4 regions of the Actinoplanes sp. NPDC019969 genome follow, and region 1 is predicted to be linked to each of the others. Evidence: riboswitches for the same ligand, from Rfam matches in the RefSeq annotation. Region 1 holds a riboswitch; each other region holds the start of a gene.
The links. A riboswitch is a leader RNA that binds a small molecule or an ion and turns the genes downstream of it on or off. The one in region 1 is predicted to bind cyclic di-AMP.
Positions count from the first base shown of each region.

Region 2: linked by a shared signal. The riboswitch ahead of ACZ3II_RS26370 (C40 family peptidase) and the one ahead of ACZ3II_RS35980 (coiled-coil domain-containing protein) in region 1 are both predicted to bind cyclic di-AMP.
Region 3: linked by a shared signal. The riboswitch ahead of ACZ3II_RS11050 (transglycosylase family protein) and the one ahead of ACZ3II_RS35980 (coiled-coil domain-containing protein) in region 1 are both predicted to bind cyclic di-AMP.
Region 4: linked by a shared signal. The riboswitch ahead of ACZ3II_RS30515 (C40 family peptidase) and the one ahead of ACZ3II_RS35980 (coiled-coil domain-containing protein) in region 1 are both predicted to bind cyclic di-AMP.

Region 1 covers NZ_JBVHFK010000014.1:264,169-268,646, reverse strand. The annotation lists gene ACZ3II_RS35990 (ABC transporter ATP-binding protein) at 1-347, shown strand, start outside; gene ACZ3II_RS35985 (coiled-coil domain-containing protein) at 371-1,399, opposite strand; cyclic di-AMP (ydaO/yuaA leader) riboswitch at 1,404-1,541, opposite strand; cyclic di-AMP (ydaO/yuaA leader) riboswitch at 1,748-1,880, shown strand; gene ACZ3II_RS35980 (coiled-coil domain-containing protein) at 1,888-2,919, shown strand; gene ACZ3II_RS35975 (glycoside hydrolase family 65 protein) at 2,972-4,478, opposite strand, start outside.
Region 2 covers NZ_JBVHFK010000009.1:154,816-159,293, reverse strand. The annotation lists gene ACZ3II_RS26385 (cytochrome ubiquinol oxidase subunit I) at 1-914, opposite strand, end outside; gene ACZ3II_RS26380 (BlaI/MecI/CopY family transcriptional regulator) at 988-1,341, shown strand; gene ACZ3II_RS26375 (M56 family metallopeptidase) at 1,338-2,246, shown strand; cyclic di-AMP (ydaO/yuaA leader) riboswitch at 2,369-2,506, shown strand; gene ACZ3II_RS26370 (C40 family peptidase) at 2,532-3,488, shown strand; gene ACZ3II_RS26365 (DivIVA domain-containing protein) at 3,544-4,320, opposite strand.
Region 3 covers NZ_JBVHFK010000003.1:194,163-198,640, forward strand. The annotation lists gene ACZ3II_RS11035 (beta-galactosidase) at 1-763, shown strand, start outside; gene ACZ3II_RS11040 (GNAT family N-acetyltransferase) at 949-1,452, opposite strand; gene ACZ3II_RS11045 (lysostaphin resistance A-like protein) at 1,547-2,500, shown strand; cyclic di-AMP (ydaO/yuaA leader) riboswitch at 2,762-2,904, shown strand; gene ACZ3II_RS11050 (transglycosylase family protein) at 2,908-3,465, shown strand; gene ACZ3II_RS11055 (alpha/beta fold hydrolase) at 3,467-4,342, opposite strand.
Region 4 covers NZ_JBVHFK010000011.1:178,150-182,627, reverse strand. The annotation lists gene ACZ3II_RS30530 (TetR/AcrR family transcriptional regulator) at 1-243, opposite strand, end outside; gene ACZ3II_RS30525 (anthrone oxygenase family protein) at 333-779, shown strand; gene ACZ3II_RS30520 (hypothetical protein) at 901-1,188, shown strand; gene ACZ3II_RS30515 (C40 family peptidase) at 1,247-1,816, opposite strand; cyclic di-AMP (ydaO/yuaA leader) riboswitch at 1,823-1,947, opposite strand; gene ACZ3II_RS30510 (CAP domain-containing protein) at 2,469-3,254, shown strand; gene ACZ3II_RS30505 (ATP-binding protein) at 3,334-4,478, shown strand, end outside.

The DNA.
Region 1 (4,478 bases):
AGTTCTCCGGCATCAACGAGAAGGGTGACTTCTCGTCCCTGCCGATGCGGACCTACTCGTCGGGCATGTCGGCCCGGCTGCGGTTCTCCATCGCCGCCGCGAAGCAGCACGACGTGCTGCTGATCGACGAGGCGCTGGCCACCGGTGACGCCAGCTTCCGCAAGCGCAGCGAGGCGCGGGTCCGCGAGCTGCGCGCCCAGGCCGGCACGGTCTTCCTGGTCAGCCACAGCGAGCAGTCGATCCGGGACACCTGCGAGCGGTGCATCTGGCTGGAGGCCGGCCTGATCCGCGCCGACGGCCCCACCGCCGATGTGATGAAGGAGTACGAGGCCTTCTCCCGCAGGTAGGCCCCGTACTCCTCCGGGTGTTTCTAGTTGACCGACAGGTGCACGTGGTTGGTGTGGTCGCTGGACGGGTCTCCGCCCGCCCCGCTGTACGACTTCCAGCCACTGCTCGGTAGCCAGATCCGCCGGTACCAGATCACGTAGAGCACGTCGAGGGTCTCGGCGTTGTTGATGAAGTAGTTCGCCAGGTTGTCGCCGTAGGTCTTGTCCGACCCGGTGGCGTCACCACCGAAGGTGCCCTTCTCCGAGGAGAAGTCACACGCCCGCCCCTTGGGATGCTCGCCACTGTTCTGCGTCCGCCAGCACTTCGTGTAGCGGGTGAAGCCGTCCGCACGAGCCTCGTTGTAGGCGTGCAGCAGGGTCGGCGTGACACAGCCGCCGGTGCCGGTCGGGTCCGTCTTGTTGCAACCGGATCCGCTCGGCCCGGGGGCCGCGTCGGGGCTGTCGCCGCCGTCCGACGACGAGCGGGCCTCGGCGCCCTGGTTGGCCGCCTTGAGAGCGGCCTCCGCGGCGGTCTTCTGCTTCGCCATCACGGTGACCTGCTTCTGCTGGTCCCGGACGGTGATGTCGATGGCGCTCTTGGCCTTCTGGCGGGCTTCCAGGGTGCTCTTGAGGTCCTGGATCGCCTTGTTCTGGTCGGCCGCGATGGTGGCCAGGGTCTCGGCCCGGTCCATGAAGCCCTCGGGCGAGTCCGCGCTGAGCAACGCCGCCATCGGGCCGGCCCGGCCGGCGGTGTACGCCTGGCTCGCGATCATGTCGAGGGTCTTCTGCTGCGGCCCGACCGCGGCGTCCAGGCGCTTGACCTCCGCGGCCAGCTTGACCTGCTGGGCCTTCGAGGCCTTCAGCTTCTTCTGCGCCTCCACGAACCCGCTGGAGGCCTTCTCGAGTTGTTTGATCAGGGCGGCCGAGCCGCCCTCGCCGTCGTCCCCGGTGCCTCCGGGTGCGGCGAGCAGCCGGGGGGCCGCGGTGGCCGGCGTCGCGGTGACGGCCAATCCGCACGCGGTGATCAGCAGCGCCAGCAGCGCCGCTAATCGCCGCGCAGTGAACTGCAGCACAGGCGTTTCCTTCCGTCGGCCGCCGGCCGGGTTAGCTGACGGGTTCGGGACGAAGGAAAATCCCTACCGCTCGGCGCGGATTCACCCCGGTGGGAATTGGATCCCCGGCTCGCCGATGGTGACGATTAGGCGGCGGTTCCCATGCGGAACCGCAACGACCATACCGAAGCGATCGACGGATCGACAGTTCTTGTACTTCCCGCGATTGCCTCACCACATGTAGTGACAGCAATTACAGAAAGTGGTTGCAAGGTAACACTTTTGACGGTTCTCCGGGCCTGATACGCAGCGATATCTCGGGTAAACTGGCCGCCGGTCCTGCCAGGACGGCACCGCCCCCGAGTTGCCGGCAGGCCGCCGCCCAATCGCTGTGAAAGGCGAGCCGGGGAACCAGGTAACTGGGGTGTATCCGCAGTTTGCGGTAGGGATCGCTTCCGTCCCGAACCCGTCAGCTAACTCGGTCGGCGGTGCGACGGAAGGAACTGTTGATGACAGCAAGTCCCCGCCGGTGGCTGATACTCGCCCTGGCGCCGCTGGTGGCTGCCGCAATGTTCATGGCACCGGCCACCCCCGCGTCTGCCGAGCCCGGTGGCACCTCGGCGACACCCGCCGAGGACGCGGAAGACAAACTGATGTCGTCGGTGATGGAGTCCACCAACCGGCGCTACGTCGCCGCGAAGGCGGCGGTCACGGCATCGGTGAAGGCACAGAAGCAACTGAACGCGGAGATCAAGGCCGCCGAGGCCCGCCGGAGCGCGCTGATCCCCGAGGTCAACTCCATCGCCCGCCAGCAGTACATGACCGGCGATGTCAGCACGCTCAGCTACCTGCTCAGCAGCGACTCCTCGGGCGACTTCCTGAACAAGGCGGTCTCGCTCGAAGAGATCAACGGCGTGCACGACAGGAAGCTGAACGAGCTCAACACGGTGGTCCGCGAGGTCACCGAGAAGAAGACGGCGCTCGACGCCGAGGTCAAGAACGAGCAGACCCAGCTCGCGGTGCTGCAGAAGCAGAAGGACTCGGCCGCCGAGCAGATCGAGCTCCTCGGTGGCAACACCGGTATCAACGACACGATCAGCAAGGGCTTCGTCGACGCGACGTCGAAGATCGCGGCCCCGGCGCCGCGGAACTCCAGCGGTGGCTTCTCCCCGGAGGGCTGCACCGAGGAGGACCCGCTCAACGGCGGATGTGTCACCAAGCGGACGCTGCACATGTACAAGCAGGTCAAGAAGGCCGGCTTCAACATGTTCGTGAACTGCTACCGATCCGGTGGGCCCTACGAGCACCCCAAGGGCCGCGCCTGCGACTGGTCACTGCAGAAGAGCGGGTTCGCGGTCGCGAACAACGACGCGATGATGAAGTACGGCAACGACCTGACGGCCTTCCTGGTACGGAACGCCGACCGGCTCGGCATCTACTACGTCATCTGGTACAAGCAGATCTGGTTCCCGGCGACGGGCTGGCACAAGTACCACGGGGTCAGTGACCATACGGACCACGTACACATCTCGATGCTCTGAGAAAAGGGCCCGCCTCCTGGGAGGCGGGCCCTTTCTCGTTGCGGTCGATCGCTCAGTGAACCGCTCTCCGGACCGGCGCGCGGCCGTGCGGCTGAGCCGGCGCCGGACCGGCCGGAACGCCCGCCGGGATCGGCATGGTCACCGGCCGCACCTGGGTCACCTCGAGCTCCTTGCCGTGGTGCAGCAGGGTGAGCCGGGCCTGACCGCCGCCGTTGCGCAGTGAGTACGTCACCTCGTCGGAGGTCACGTTGACCCGCAGCCGCAGTCCCCGCCAGAGCAGCGAGAACTCCAGGTTGTTGATCCGGCTGGGCAGCCGCGGGGCGAAGCTCAGCTGCCCGTTGTAGTCACGCATGCCGCCGAGGCCGGCGACCAGCGAGATCCAGGTGCCGGCCAGCGAGGCCACGTGCACGCCGTCGCGGGAGTTCTGGTGCAGGTCGTGCAGGTCCATCAGGGCGGCTTCGCCCAGGTAGTCGTGGGCCAGCTCGAGATGCCCGGTCTCGGCCGCCAGAACGGCCTGGATGCAGGCGGAGAGCGAGGAGTCCCGTACGGTTCGGGCGTCGTAGTAGGCGAAGTTGCGCGCCTTCTCCTCCGGCGTGAACGCGTCGCCCCGGATGTACATCGCCATGACCAGGTCGGCCTGCTTGATCACCTGTTTGCGGTACAGGTCGAAGTACGGGAAGTTCAGCAGCAGCGGGTACCCCTCCGGCGGGGTGTTCTCGAAGTCCCACTCCTGCAGCCGGGTGAACCCCTCGCACTGCTGATGGACACCCAATTCCTTGTCGTACGGGATGTGCACGGCAGCCGCCGCGTCCCGCCACGACGCCGTCTCCTCGTCGTCGACGCCGAACTTGCGGCCCAGGTCCGGATGCCGCTTGCAGGCGTCCACCGCGGCCATCAGGTTCTGCTGCGCCATCAGGTTGGTGTAGACGTTGTCGTTCACCACCGCGGTGTACTCGTCGGGTCCGGTGACGCCGTCGATGTGGAACCGCCCGTGCCGGTCGTGGTGGCCCAGCGACCGCCACAGCCGGGCCGTCTCGACCAGCAGCTCCAGCCCGACCTCCCGCTCGAAGTCGTAGTCGCCGGTGGCCTGCACGTACCGGCGGACCGCATCGGCGATGTCGGCGGCGATGTGGAAGCCCGCCGTGCCGGCCGGCCAGTACCCCGAGCACTCCTGACCGCGGATGGTCCGCCACGGGAACGCGGCGCCCTGCAGGCCGAGCGTCTGCGCCCGCTCCCGGGCCAGGTCCAGCGTCGAGTGCCGCCAGCGCAGCACGTCGGCCGCCGCGGAGGGCTGGGTGTAGGTCAGGGCGGGCAGCACGAACGTCTCGGCGTCCCAGAACGTGTGGCCGTCGTACCCCGGGCCGGTGAGGCCCTTGGAGCCGATCGGGCGCTGCTCCGCCCGCGCGCCGGCCTGCAGCGTGTGGAACAGGCCGAACCGGACCGCCTGCTGCACCTCCGGGTCACCCTCGACACGCACGTCGGAGTGGTCCCAGAACGCGTCCAGGTAATCCTTCTGCTGCTGGACCAGTCCGTCCCAGCCGTCCAGGCGGGCACTGGCC
Region 2 (4,478 bases), on a different contig from region 1:
AGGTCGTCGATGCCCTGCACGGTGCCGCCGAACGACCCGGTGCCGAGGAACGACAGCAGTCCCGGGATCTCGATGCTGAAGAACGGCCGGTCGTGGCCGAGTTCCCCGATCGCGAAGAGGGAGAATGGCGCCGCGGTGGTGGTCTCGTAGAGGGCCTCGGCGGCGGCCATCTTCATCGGCTGCACGGCGGTCATCACCTTGCCGAGGTGGTCGCCGCTGATCGCGGTCACGGCACCGCCGATGAGCATGGTCCACGCGCCCACCTTCGACAGGGTCAGGAACGCGCGGTCGGCGACGGCGCGCCAGATCCCGATCGCCATCAGCAGGCCACCGCCGGCCATCGCGGCGCCGCCCATGGTGTGCGGGAACGCGGCGAGCACCACCTCGTTGGTCATCAGGTCGGTGAAGCTGGTGAGGTGGGCGCGGCCGGTGGTCTCGTCGAACGCGTACGCCACCGGGTTCTGCATGAAGGAGTTGGCGGCCAGGATGACGTACGCCGACAGCAGCGTCCCGACGGCGACGACCACGATGGTGGCGGCGTGGACGCGGCGGGGGAGCCGGTCCCACCCGAAGTACCACAGCGCGAGGAACGTGGCCTCGAGGAAGAACGCCAGCATGCCCTCGATCGCGAGGGTCGGCCCGAAGACGTCGCCGTAGAACCGGGCGAACGCGCTCCACCCCAGCCCGAACTGGAACTCCTGCACGAGCCCGGTGACCACGCCGACGGCGAACGTGACGATCAGCAGCTTGCCGGTGAACTTGGTCAGGTGCAGGTACTTGTCCTTGCCGGTGCGCATCCAGGCGAGCTGGAGCCCGGCCGCGGTGGCGGACAGGCAGATCGACACCGGCACGAACAGGTAGTGGTAGATCGTCACGACCGCGAACTGCAATCGCGTCAGGTCGAGCACGTCCATGGCAACCCCTCTACGACGATTCGTAGTAGATACTACGACGCGTAGTACGACGTCTTGAAGTAGAGTGGCTCACATGGCGAGGAACGATCTCGAGCGCGAGGTCATGACGAAACTGTGGGACGCGCGCGAGGCGCTCACCGTCCGGCAGGTGCACGAGCTGCTCAGTCGTGACCGCGACCTGGCGTACACGACGGTGATGACCGTCCTGGACCGGCTCGCCAAGAAGGGCCTCGTCGTCCAGCAGCGCGCCGACCGCGCCTACCGGTACGCCCCCGCGCAGACCCGCGAGGAGATGACCGCCGGTGTGATGCTCGACGCACTCAGCGCCACCCCCGACCGGGACGCCGCCCTCGCCTACTTCGTCGGCCAGTTGCCGCCCGAAGCTCTGACGGCGCTGATCGAGAAGGCCCGTAACATCGAGCGGTGACCGCCCTCCTGCTCGGCGCCCTCGGCCTGACCCTGTCACTGGTCGTGCCGACCGTCCTGGCGCGTGCCCGCTGGACCGACCGCGCCCCGGTCGCCGGCGTCCTGCTCTGGCAGTCACTGACGCTCACCGCCGTACTCTGCGCCCTCGGTGTGGTCCTCGCCGCTCCGGAGGAGATGGCCCGGGCCGCCGGCGCCCACCACCCGGAGACCGTCGCCGCGCTGCTGTTCTCCCTGGCCGTCGCCGCGACCATCGTGATCCGGCTGATCGTCTCGCTGGTCCGGGTCAGCTCCCGGGCCCGCGCCCGCCGCGCCCGGCACCGGATGCTCGTGGACCTGCTCGACCGGGTCGAGCGCCACGAGGATCTCGGCGGCGAGGAGGTACGGGTCCTCGACGGCCCCCTGCCGCTCGCCTACTGCGTGCCCGGCCGTCAGCCCCGGGTGGTGCTCAGTGACGGGGTGCTGCGCGTGCTCGACCGTGACCAGGTCGACGCCGTCCTCGCCCACGAGCGCGCCCACCTGCGGCACCGGCACGAGCTGGTGATGGAGTCGTTCACGGCGTTCTATCAGGCGGTGCCGCGGCCGCTGCGCTCGAAGGTGCCCCTCGACGCCGTACATCTGCTGCTGGAGATGGTGGCGGACGACGCCGCACGGCGCCGGACCGGCCCGGGTCCGCTGCGTGCCGCCCTGGCGACGCTGGCCGACGCCGTCCCCCTGGCGGAGGAGGTGACCGCCGACCCGGAGGGGGAGTCCCGGCGCCGCCGGCTGGCCCGCCTGTCCGATCCGGACCGCGCCTCCGCCGCCCTCACCGTGGCCGGCGCGGCCGCCGCGACCGGCCTGCTGGTGCTACCCACCGTGATCTTGGTGGTGCCGTGGCTGGGCAGGGCCGTGAACACCTGGCCTTTTTGATCACGCTCCGTGTTGCTGACAGTGCGTAACGTGCGGCGGCGTGTGCGACCTTCATTTGCCGCCTTGATCCGAGTACGGTGGTCCCCGGTTCGGCAGCCCCCCATCGGTCAACCGGCTGATCTGGCGAACCACCGCCTAATCGCGGATGCGAACCGGGGAACCGAGCAACTGGGGTGAAGCCGCCTTCCTGCGGAGGGCGGCCGGGCAGACTTCCCGCCCGAACCCGTCAGCTAACCCGGTCGGCGGCCGAGTGGGAAGAAAGGACAACGCGCTTACGTGAAACGGATGCGCACCCTGCTGCTGTCCGTCATGGCCACGGTAGGCATCGTTCTCGCGGGTCCGTCCGTCGCCTACGCCACTCCCTCGCCGTCTGACGTCGAGGCGCAGATCGACGGAGAGTGGAACAAGCTCGAGCCCGTCATCGAGGACTACAACAACACCCACAACAAGCTGACCAAGCTGCGGACGCAGCAGAAGTCGCTCGCCAAGACCCTGGCCCCGCTGCAGAAGCAGGTGGACGCCGCGATGGTCGAGGTGCGTGGGCTGGCCGTCGACGCCTACATCGCGGGGCCGCCCAGCGTGGCCAACGCGCTGCTCAGCGGTGACCCGGACGGGTTCGCCGAGAAGCTCACCCTTCTCGACCAGCTCGCCCAGAACCGCAAGGCGTCGATCGTCGAGGTCACCAAACTGCGGGACAAGTACGCCGCCGACAAGGCCGCGGTCGACAGGATGACGTCGGAGATCACCGTCCGGGACACCGACCTCAAGCAGAAGAAGACCGCGATCGAGAAGGAGATCACGAAGCTCCAGCAGCTCCGGATCGCCGCGTACGGCAAGGCGAACGCCGACGACGGCCCGCTGCGCACCGGCCCCTGCCCGGTCACCTACACGAACGACAAGGGCGGCCGTGCCGCCCAGAAGGCGTGTGACCTGATCGGCAAGCCGTACGTCTTCGGCTCCAACGGCCCGAACAGCTACGACTGCTCGGGTCTGACGCAGGAGGCGTGGAAATCGGTCGGGGTGCACCTCGAGCACTACACGAAGGATCAGTGGGGCTCCACCACGCCGGTGAGCCGCGCGGAGCTGAAGCCGGGCGACCTGGTCTTCTACTTCTCCGACGTGCACCACGTCTCCATCTACATCGGAGGCGGCATGGTGGTGCACGCTCCGCACACGGGTGACCATGTGCGGATGGCGACCATCGACCGGGGGCCCATCGCCGGTTACCGCCGGCCGGGCTGATCGCCGATCATCCCGCGGAGACCGCCGTCGCAGTCCGACGGCGGTCTCTTTCGTGTCAGGCGCGGCCGTCGGCCAGCGCCGGCAGGCCGGGCACCCCGTCCAGGTCCTGCAGCTGCCGGTGGACGTGGTCGCCGAGCGCCGAGCGGTAGCCGACGGCCAGCTGGTCCAGGCGGGCGATCTCCTCGATCACGGCCGCCCGGCTCCGGGCCAGATCGTCCATCGCCTCGGTGTGGCTGCGCTGCGCGTCCGCCTCGATGGCGCCCGCGGACCGCTCCGCGTCCCCGGTGACCTGGTCGGCCTCGGCCCGCGCGCCGGCCAGCAGATCCGCCGACTCGCGCTGGGCGTCCCGGACGTGCTCGTCCGCCGTCCGCTGCGCCATCATCAGCACCCGGACGTCACCGTCACCGGCCGGCGGGCCGGCCGGCGCCGACCGCGCCTCCTCGTGAGCGCGCTGCAGCCGCATCTGCATCTCCCGGGCCTCGTGCTCGGCCCGGGCCAGGCCCTCGCGCATCTGCCGCAGCCGGGCGGTCAGCTCGGCGACCTCGGAGTTCAGCACCGTCGTGACGGCCACCCCGGGATCGCCGCCGGTATGCCGTAACCGCTCGCTGAGCGCGCCGTTCTCTTCGATCAGCCGGACCAGCTCCTGCCCGGCCTCGTCCAGGAAGGCGTCGACCTCCTCCTCGTCGTAACCGCGCTTGCCTATCGGCGGCTTCCGGAAGTCCACGTTGTGGATGTCCGCCGGAGTGATCGCCATCAGAACCTCGAATTCCCGCCGGGACCGGTCCTGCGACCCGGCGTCGCTTGTCGACAGCCCCTTGCCCGGCAGTGTCACCGTTCAACCACAAGGAGCGGCTCGGCGAATCGTATCCGTGCGTGGCCACCCCGTCGCCGAAAGTGGACCGGCGTCACCCGCTGGCCAGGCCCCGGAACAGCGCGAACAAGGCCGAGTGGGGGAGTTTCAGATCACATTCGCGTTCCCGGTGGAGCACC
Region 3 (4,478 bases), on a different contig from region 1:
GCCGTCGCAGGTCGCCGTGGTCGTCGACTACGAATCGTGGTGGGCCGCCGAGCAGGACTCGCACCCGACCGGCCGGCTGCGTTACCGGCAGGAGGCCCTGGACTGGTACACCGCCCTGCTCGACGCCGGCATCCGCTCCGACGTGGTGCCGGTCGGCGCCGACCTTTCCGGCTACCGCCTGGTCGTCGCGCCGATCCTGCACATGGTCCCGGATCCGCTGCGGCAGCGTCTGGAGGCGTACGTGGCGGGCGGCGGCCACCTGGTCACCACCTACTTCTCCGGGATCGTCGACGAGAACGACCACGCCTGGCTCGGCGGCTACCCGGGCGCGCTGCGTGACCTGCTCGGCATCCGGGCCGAGGAGTTCGCGCCGCTGCTCGACGGCGAGACCGTGGAACTCACCAACGGCGCCACCGGCACCCTCTGGTCGGAACGGCTGGAGGTCACCGACCCGGCGGTCAAGATCCTTGCGGGGTACGCCGGGGGCGGCGGGCCGGCCGTGACCCGCCGCGAGGTGGGGGCGGGCTCGGCGGCGTACGTCTCCACCCGCCTGGGCCCGCAGGGTCTCGCCACCGTCCTGGACGATCTGCTCACGCCCGCCGGAGTGGCCAGCGAACTGCCGCCGGAGCTGCGCGGCACGGTGGAGCTGGCGATCCGCGGCGACGTCCGCTTCCTGATCAACCGCACGCCGCACCCGGTCGGCCTGTCCACGATCCCCGGCGCCCCGCCCAAGATCCCCGGCCGCGGCGTCGTCGTGTGTTGAGTTCGGCCGTCCTGCGCGCCCGAACCCAACACGCTTTCTGGTGTGTTGGGTTCGGCCGTCCTGCGCGCCCGTACTCGACACGCTTTCTGGTGTGTTGGGTTCGGCCGTCCTGCGCGCCTGAACTCAACACGCGCTTTCTGGTGTGTTGAGTTCGGGCGGCATACGCGTCCGAACTCAACACGCGGTCAGGGGTGGTACTCGCGGATCACGTCGGCGCCGTCGCGGGCGGTCTCGGCGAAACCGGCCTTCTCGGCGACCCGGGCGGACCCCGCGTTCGCCGCGTCGTGCCGGATCGCGACCCGCTCGATGCCGGGCAGCGTCAGCGCGACCCGGGTCAGCACGTTCACCGCCGCCGTCATGTGACCGCGGCCGGTGAACGGCGTCCGGATCCAGTAGCCGATCTCCAGCACGTCCGGCCCCATCCGGGTCATCAGCCCGATCGAGCCGATCAGCTCCCCGACGGTCGTGAAGATCGCGTAGTTGAACTGGGTGGCCTCGGCCCACTCGGTCACCGACCGGCCGATGTACTCGCCGGCCTGGGTCAGGTCGTAGGTGTCGGTCGCCCACGGCAGCCACGGCTTGAGCTCGGGCAGCGACTCGCGGACGGCGGCGGTCAGCTCGGCGGCCCATTCCGGTTCCCACCGTTTGAGCACCAGTTCACCGGCATTGATCATTTCGGGCGGTTCCATGATCCTCATTGTGCCGGTCTATATCGCAGGTTAGGGATGGGGATCCCGCCGCAGCCAGATCCGCCGGGGCCGCCGGGACGACAGACTTCTCCCCATGTTGATGCCAGCGCCGTCCGGCAGCCCGTACCACCGCCTCGCCCGCACCCCCGCCCACCGCTGGTGGCGTACCGTCCTGGGGTCGCTCTTCATCGTGATCTGCGGGTTCGTGGTGATGTTCGCCGGCTGGTTCGCCTACACCGGGGCAGCCGAACTCACCGGCCGCCCGGACGGGCCGGACGGCCTGGCCGGTTTCGGCCCGCTGCCCGATCTGGCGGTGGGGTTCCTGTCGATCGCGGTGTTCCTGCCGTTCATCCTGCTGGCCGCGCGGCTGATCCAGGAGCGTCCGGCCGGCACGCTGTCCTCGGTGGCCGGGCGGATCCGGTGGCGCTGGCTGATGCTCTGCCTGCCGGTCGCGGCGGTGACGATCGTGCTGTTCCTGACCCTCGGCACGGCGTTGCTGGCGGTCACCGGGGAGGACGCCGGACTGGGCGATCCGCTCGCCGGCTGGGGCCCGTTCCTGCTGTCCGGCGTCGTGATCCTGCTGGTGGTGCCGGTGCAGGCGGCCGCCGAGGAGTACCTGTGCCGGGGCTGGCTGCTGCAGGGGCTCGGCGCGTGGATCCGCAACCCGTGGGCGCCGATCCTGGTGCAGGCGGCGGTGTTCGCGGCGCTCCACGGCTGGGGTACGCCGTACGGCTTCGCGGATCTCATGGTCTTCGGGGTGGTCGCCGGCTGGGTGACGGTGCGCACCGGCGGCCTGGAGGCGGCGATCGCGCTGCACGTGCTGAACAACGTGCTGAGCTGCCTGGTCGCGGCCGCCTTCGGGCAGCTGGCCATCGACGAGACGGCGGCGGACATGCCGTGGCAGGCGGCGCTCGTCGATCTGCCGGTGCTGATCGGCTTCGCCCTGGTGATCGTGTGGCTGGCCCGCCGCCGGCGGCTCGCCACCGCCACCCCGATCGTGGCCCCCGGCGTCGCGGGCGGTTCGCGCCTCATGGCCGCCGCGCGATGAGCCCGGCTGGTTGTGGTGGCTGTCTCGAGCGGCCGGAGACAGCCACCACGACCAGCCCTGTTGTCGGCACGATGCGGGAAATGAGGTCTAAAAAGGAATAGTCCCGCAATTTCCGGGCGCAACTAAGATCAAACCGGGCAAATACTGAGAAGAACGTCACTATCCCGGGCCGAAAGCTTGGCTTCCGGCCCATCGACGTGGTTACCGTCGGGCCGTCCCGCGACGCGGGCACTGTGGACGGACCGCCGAGTCCTGCCGCCGCCCACAGACTCGATTCCGACGGCAGGAGCGGGGGACCCAATCTTCGCGGCGCTTCCCACAGCGCCTTGGGGTGAAGCCGTGCCCAGCACGGCCGGGACGCCTATCCCGAACCCGACAGCTCACCTCGCAGGCGTGGAGGATCATCCATGTCTCGGATCGTTGGTAGACGAGTGCGCCTCGCCCTGACCACCCTGGTCACCGCCGGTGTCGCCGGAGCGGGCGTGCTGTTCGGCCCGGTCGGCGGAGCCCAGGCCGCCGCCCGGCAGGTCAACTGGGACGTCGTCGCGAAATGCGAGTCCGGCGGGCGCTGGCACATCAACACCGGTAACGGGTACTACGGCGGCCTGCAGTTCAGCCGCAGCACGTGGAAGTCGAACGGCGGAACGAAGTACGCCCCGACCGCCGACCGGGCCAGCAAGGCCCAGCAGATCGCCATCGCGGAGAGGCTCTACAAGAAGCGTGGCCTCAAGCCGTGGCCGGTCTGCGGCAAGAAGCCGGGCGTCTACAGGTCCGGCTCCGCCACGAAGCCGAAGCCCGCTGCCAAACCGAGCGGCAAGACCTACGTGGTCCGCTCCGGCGACACCCTCGCCTCGATCGCGAAGAAGTTCACGATCAAGGGCGGGTGGCGTACGTTGTACGCGCACAACAAGGACCGCCTGTCCAGCCCGAACCGGATCTACCCGGGCCAGCGCATCCGGCTGTGACCTACCGGATCAGCGCCTGCAGGATCTGATCCGCGTGCGTCCAGAGCAGAGCGCCGCCCGCGCCCGCCACCACGTGCCGGCGGGCGTGCGGCAGACGTGACGCGCACGTGGCGCCCAGGTCCGGTGAGTGCACCGGGCTGGTGTCGGCGTCGCCGTACCAGAGGTCGACCGGGATCCGCACGTCCGCCGGATCGAACGGCCAGCGCGCCGACGCCAGCACCGTGTCCCGGGCGTACCCGCCGGGCCCCTGCGTGAAAGCCTCGCTCAGGGCCCGGCGGTACGCGACCTCGAACACCGGATCGGTGTAGACGGCCCGGTCGGCCGCCCCGGCCATCGACAGGATTCGCTGCCAGAACCCGTCGGCGTCACCCCAGCCGGCGAAGAGCTCCTCGGCGCCCGCCGGATCGGCCCGCACCGCCTCGACCATCGCGGCGACGTCCGGGATCAGCGACCCCGCGAACGCCGGATGGGCCAGCTCGTCGGTGCCGGCCACCACGGCCGCGGCGTCCAGGATGCCGGCGGCGGCACAGGCCAGCAGGAACGGGGCGCCCTGCGAGAAACCCACGCCGCGGACGCCGGTGAGCCCCCGCGCCGCGAACAGCCGCGCCATGTCAGCGGCGAATCCGGGCAGGGTCCGGCCGGGGGCCGGGTCCGACGCGCCGAGCCCGGGACGGTCCACCGACACCAGCCGGACACCCCGGTCACCCAACCCGGCGAGCAGATGGGCGCCGAACCCGAGCGACCGGCTGGTGGCGGCGCCGGGGCTGAACAGCACCGGGAGACCGTCCGTGGGTCCCCACTCGGCCCAGCCCAGTCGCCTGCCGCCGGGAAGCGGGGTCGTGCCGAGCCGGTCCGGTGAGGTCACGTTCTTGTCCACGGGACGCCATTCTCAGCGTTCGGCCGCGTCATGTCGCCCGGTTTTCTCCGGCCAGGCGGGGCCACCAGCGCCGGACCGCCTCGACTGCCTCGTGCACCCGGGCGACCGCTCGCGGCCCGCCCGCGCCGCGGACGAT
Region 4 (4,478 bases), on a different contig from region 1:
GGCGGTCGCGGCCCGCAGCGCGACCGCCATCTCGGCGGCGCCCTGGACGGCGACGGCGCCGATGATCTCGCGTTTGCCCCGGAAGTGGCTGTAGAGCACGGGCTGGCTGTATTCGATGCGCTCGGCCAGCCGGCGGGTGGTGACCGCGTCCCAGCCCTGCTGCTCGGCGATCTCGCGGGCGGTCGCCACGATCAGGCGCTCCCGTTCGGCGCGTTCGCGTTCCTTGCGTTCCTGTACCGGCATGACGGAATGCTAGCACCGCTAGACAAGCGAGCAGCGGTAGGGCTAGCGTTGCATCAATTCCTAGCAGCGCTGGATTTCAAGGGGTCGACATGCTCAGCGCACTGGCAGTGGTCACCGTCGTGGTCGTCGGCGTGATGGTGGGGGTGGAGTTCGCCGTCGCCTTCGTCGTCAACCCGATCCTCGCCGCGCTTCCCGAGGACAGCGGCCAGCTCGGCCGCGCCCACGGCGGCCGGATGCTCGGCGCCGTGATGCCCGTCTGGTACATCGGCTCGCTCCTGCTGGTCGCGGCCTGGGCGGTCGCCGGATGGGGCGGTCCCGGCATCGGCCTGACCGTCATCGCCGCGGCGCTGCTGCTGCTCAGCGTGGTCATGTCGATCCTGCTGCTGGTGCCGATCAACAACCGCAGCAAGACGTGGACCCCGGAGAACCGGCCCGCCGACTGGAAACAGCAGGGGAGCCGTTGGGACCGCCTGCACTACGTCCGCGTCGCCCTCATCATCGCCGCGTTCGCCCTGCTGGCCGCCGCTCTCGCCTGATCGGCACCGCGATCCGGGCCACCCTCGCCTTCCCGTTCCACCGTCCCGTCCCGAGCCGTTGATCGGCGCGCGTGCGGCCGGTTGTTACGGTGCCGGGCGTCGGGTCGGCCTCTGCACGGTGGTGAGTTCGTTGGTTTTCCAGTACTGGCATCTCGCGGTGATCGCCGCCCTCGTCGTTCTCATCGCCGTGGGCCTGCGAGCAGCGCGCCGTACGACGCTGATCGGTCTCGGCGTCACGCTGCTGGCAGCCAGCGGGTTCCTGCTGTACACCCTGGTGCTCGAGGAGGAATACCTCGAGCAGGACCTGAACGCCAAGCTCGACGACGTGGCGCTGATCGGCGGTCCCGCGCTGCTCGGTGCCCTCCTGCTCGCTCTCGCGGTCAGGAACGCGGGGCGCAGCCGAGCCTGAGGAGGAACCGCCCGCACCCCGATGTCGCCGGTGGGTGCGGGCGGTTGCGATGTCCGGGTCAGACCAGACGCCGTACGACGTAGTTGCTGCTCCAGATCTTCTGCTTGCTGACCGTCTTGCCGGTCCGCGGAGCCGACCACATCTTGCCGCCACCGGCGTAGATGCCGGCGTGCGTGCCGTACGAGCCCTTCCGGATGATGATCAGGTCGCCGGGCCGGGCCTTGGCCTTGGCGACCGGCTTGCCGTACTTCTGCTGCAGGTTCGCCTTGTGCGGCAGCTTGCGCCCGGTGGTCTTCTTGTAGACGTACAGGGTGAAGCCGGAGCAGTCGAACCGGTTCGGCCCGACGGCGCCGAACTTGTACCACTTGCCCTTGTGCCGGGCCGCCTCGTTGACGACCCGGACGCCGGCCGCCTGAGCTTTCGCGGTGGCGGCCTGGACGGTGACGGTGCGAGCGACAGTCGCGCCGGCCTGCGAGAACGCCCGGACGGTGGTGACGCCGGCGGTCTGCGGGGCGGCCGAGGCGGCCTGTGGTGTGCCGAGCCCGCCGGTCAGCAGACCGAGACCCACGGACAGGGCGATGGTGCCGGCGCCCAGGGTGCGGGGCCGGCTCAGGGTGCGAACGCGCACGGTGAAGGAATCCCTCCGGCACGCCTGCGAGGTTAGCTGTCGGGTTCGGGCGCGAAGGATTGCCCGGCCGCGAGCTGCGGCTTCACCCCGAGACCCGTCGGCCCGGCCACCGTGGACGGCGTGCCGGCCGAGGGTCGATGTCTGGGTCCCCCGTCCCTGCCCCCGATTGCCTCATGACTCGTCATGCGGTTCGTGCCGCCGGACCGGGGCAGGGCTCGGCGTGATCCAGGTCGGCACGACCGGCGGGCAGGTGCCCGCCGCCCCTCCTTGATAGCCCGGTTCGGCGCCGGCCGCCTCCGCCGTCGCGATGACGGTCCGTGCCGGCCGGGCGAGCAGATGTCCGGTTTGTAAGGTCGCCGCGCAGTTTCCCGTCGCGCTCCGCATTCAGGTGGTCACGCATTACTGCTGATGATCTGTGAACGGGAACACGCAACTCGTCCACCGGCCCCCGTCACGCCCGTCAGCCGACCGGGTGACGAGATCGCGCCCGGCGGCGGAATGACACCGGCCGGACCGGTGAACGGGGGTGCGTTAGTTCTTGATGAAGCAAACCTTAATGATTTCTTAGGATCGATCTTCGCGCGCTTTCGGAATGAATAGTGAGTCGGCTGCATGTACCGCTGTTCCTTCAGAGCCGACGAGGTGAAAGTCCGTGCCCATCCCCCCGAACCGGCGGATCCGCTACACCCTGACCATGGTCGGGGCCCTCGGTTTGATCGGCGCCGGCTCCGCCGCCATCGTGGCCGGGACCGGCTCCGGCGACCAGGAGGTCCGCCTGACCGCGGCCGCCCCGGCCGGCACCACCACCGCCGCCGCCGCGACGACCGCCCCGAGCGCCGGCGACGTGCCGAGCCTGGCGCCGACCACGCCGGCCGCGGCCTCGAAGCCCGCCGCGCCGTCCGCGTCGGCCCCGGTGGCGGCGGCCCCGACCACCCTGTCGACGGCCCGTCCGTCGGCCACGCCGACGACGGCGGCGGCGAACAAGCGGCGTACCAAGTCACCCACGGCGGCGCCGACCGCGACGACCACCGCGCCGTCCGGCGGCGGCTCCTCCTCGGTCAACGCCGAGGTGATCCGCCTCGTGAACGCCGAACGGCAGAAGGCCGGCTGCTCCGGCCTGAGCAGCGAGTCGCGGCTGGAGGCGGCGGCGCAGAAGCACTCCGAGCTGCAGGCCGCGCAGAACAGCATGTCGCACCAGCTGCCCGGCGAGGCGAGCATGGGCGACCGGGTCACCGCCGAGGGCTACCGGTGGCGGGGTGTCGCCGAGAACGTCGCCGCCGGCTACACCAGCGCGGCGAGCGTGATGGACGGCTGGATGAACAGTCCCGGTCACAAGGCGAACATCCTCAACTGCAGCTACACGGAGATCGGCGTCGGCCTGGCGAAGTCGTCCTCGGGCACCCGGTACTGGACCCAGAACTTCGCCACACCCGCGTGAGCCTCCGCGCCTGAGCCTCACGAACGTGCGCTTCCTGCCGAATTCCCGAACAGGGGGATAGCGGCGAGGGGGACAGCTGATGAGGTTCGGGCCGTCCCTGCTGCGGACGCTCGGCTTCGCCGTCGCCTACCTGGCCACCACGTACGCCGGGCGCCTCACGGTGATGGACCAGACGAATCTCAGTCTCGTCTGGCCCGCCGCCGGGGTCGCCGCGGTGTGGGCGGCAGTGCGGTACCGGGCCCGCTGGCGGATCCTGGACGCCGCCGCGCTGTGCCTGGTCACGCTGGTGGTCAACGTGGCGACCGGTGCCCCGGCGGCGCTGGTGCCGTGGTTCGCCGCCGCCAACCTGGCGCAGGCGTGGGTCTTCGCCTGGCTGGTGCACCGCTGGCTGCCCGGCCTGTGGGGCGGCGGCGGGACGCAGCCGCTGGCCCGGGTGACCGAGCTGTGGCGGCTGGCGGCCATCGCGTTCCTCAGCACCGGGTGCGGCGCCACGCTCGGGCCCACCGGGGTGTGGGCCGTCAACGGGGTCTACTCGTGGCCCGCGACCACGGTGTGGATGACCCGGAACACGGTCAGCATCCTGCTGATCGGCGCGGCGGGCCTCCGGATCGGCGCGATGCTGCACGCCGGCCCCCCGGTGACGCCGCGCGCCGTGTGGGCCGCTGTCCCGGTACGCCGCCGGATGGAATACCTCGCCCTGACGGCGCTGTCCGTCCTCGCGTACACCGTGGTGTTCGGTTTCGGTCAGTCCCTGCCGCTGGCCTTCACCGTCATCGCCCTGACCGTCTGGGCCGGTTCCCGGCTGCACACCGTCTTCGTGCTCCTGCACACCCTGGTGTTCGGCGCGGTGACGGTCCTGTGCACGCTGCGGGGCAGCGGGGTGTTCGCGCAGATCGCGTCCGTCCCGGCACGGGCGCTGGTGGCGCAGGCGTTCGTCGGCATGATCGCCGTGATCGGGCTGGCCCTGGCGCTGGGCCGGGACGAACGGTCGCTGCTGTTCGGTCGGCTGCGGGCGGCCGAGCACGCCGCGGCCCGGCAGGCCAGGATGATGAACACGATCGTCGACTCGATGGCCGAAGGGGTCACCGTGGTCGACGCGGAGGGCCGGTTCCTGCTGCGCAACCTCGCGGTGCGGCGGCTCGTCGGCGGGGCCGGCGGCGCCTCCGACCGGATGGCGGCCCCGGAGGTCTACGGCCTGTTCCATCCCGGCGGGCGTCCGCTGGG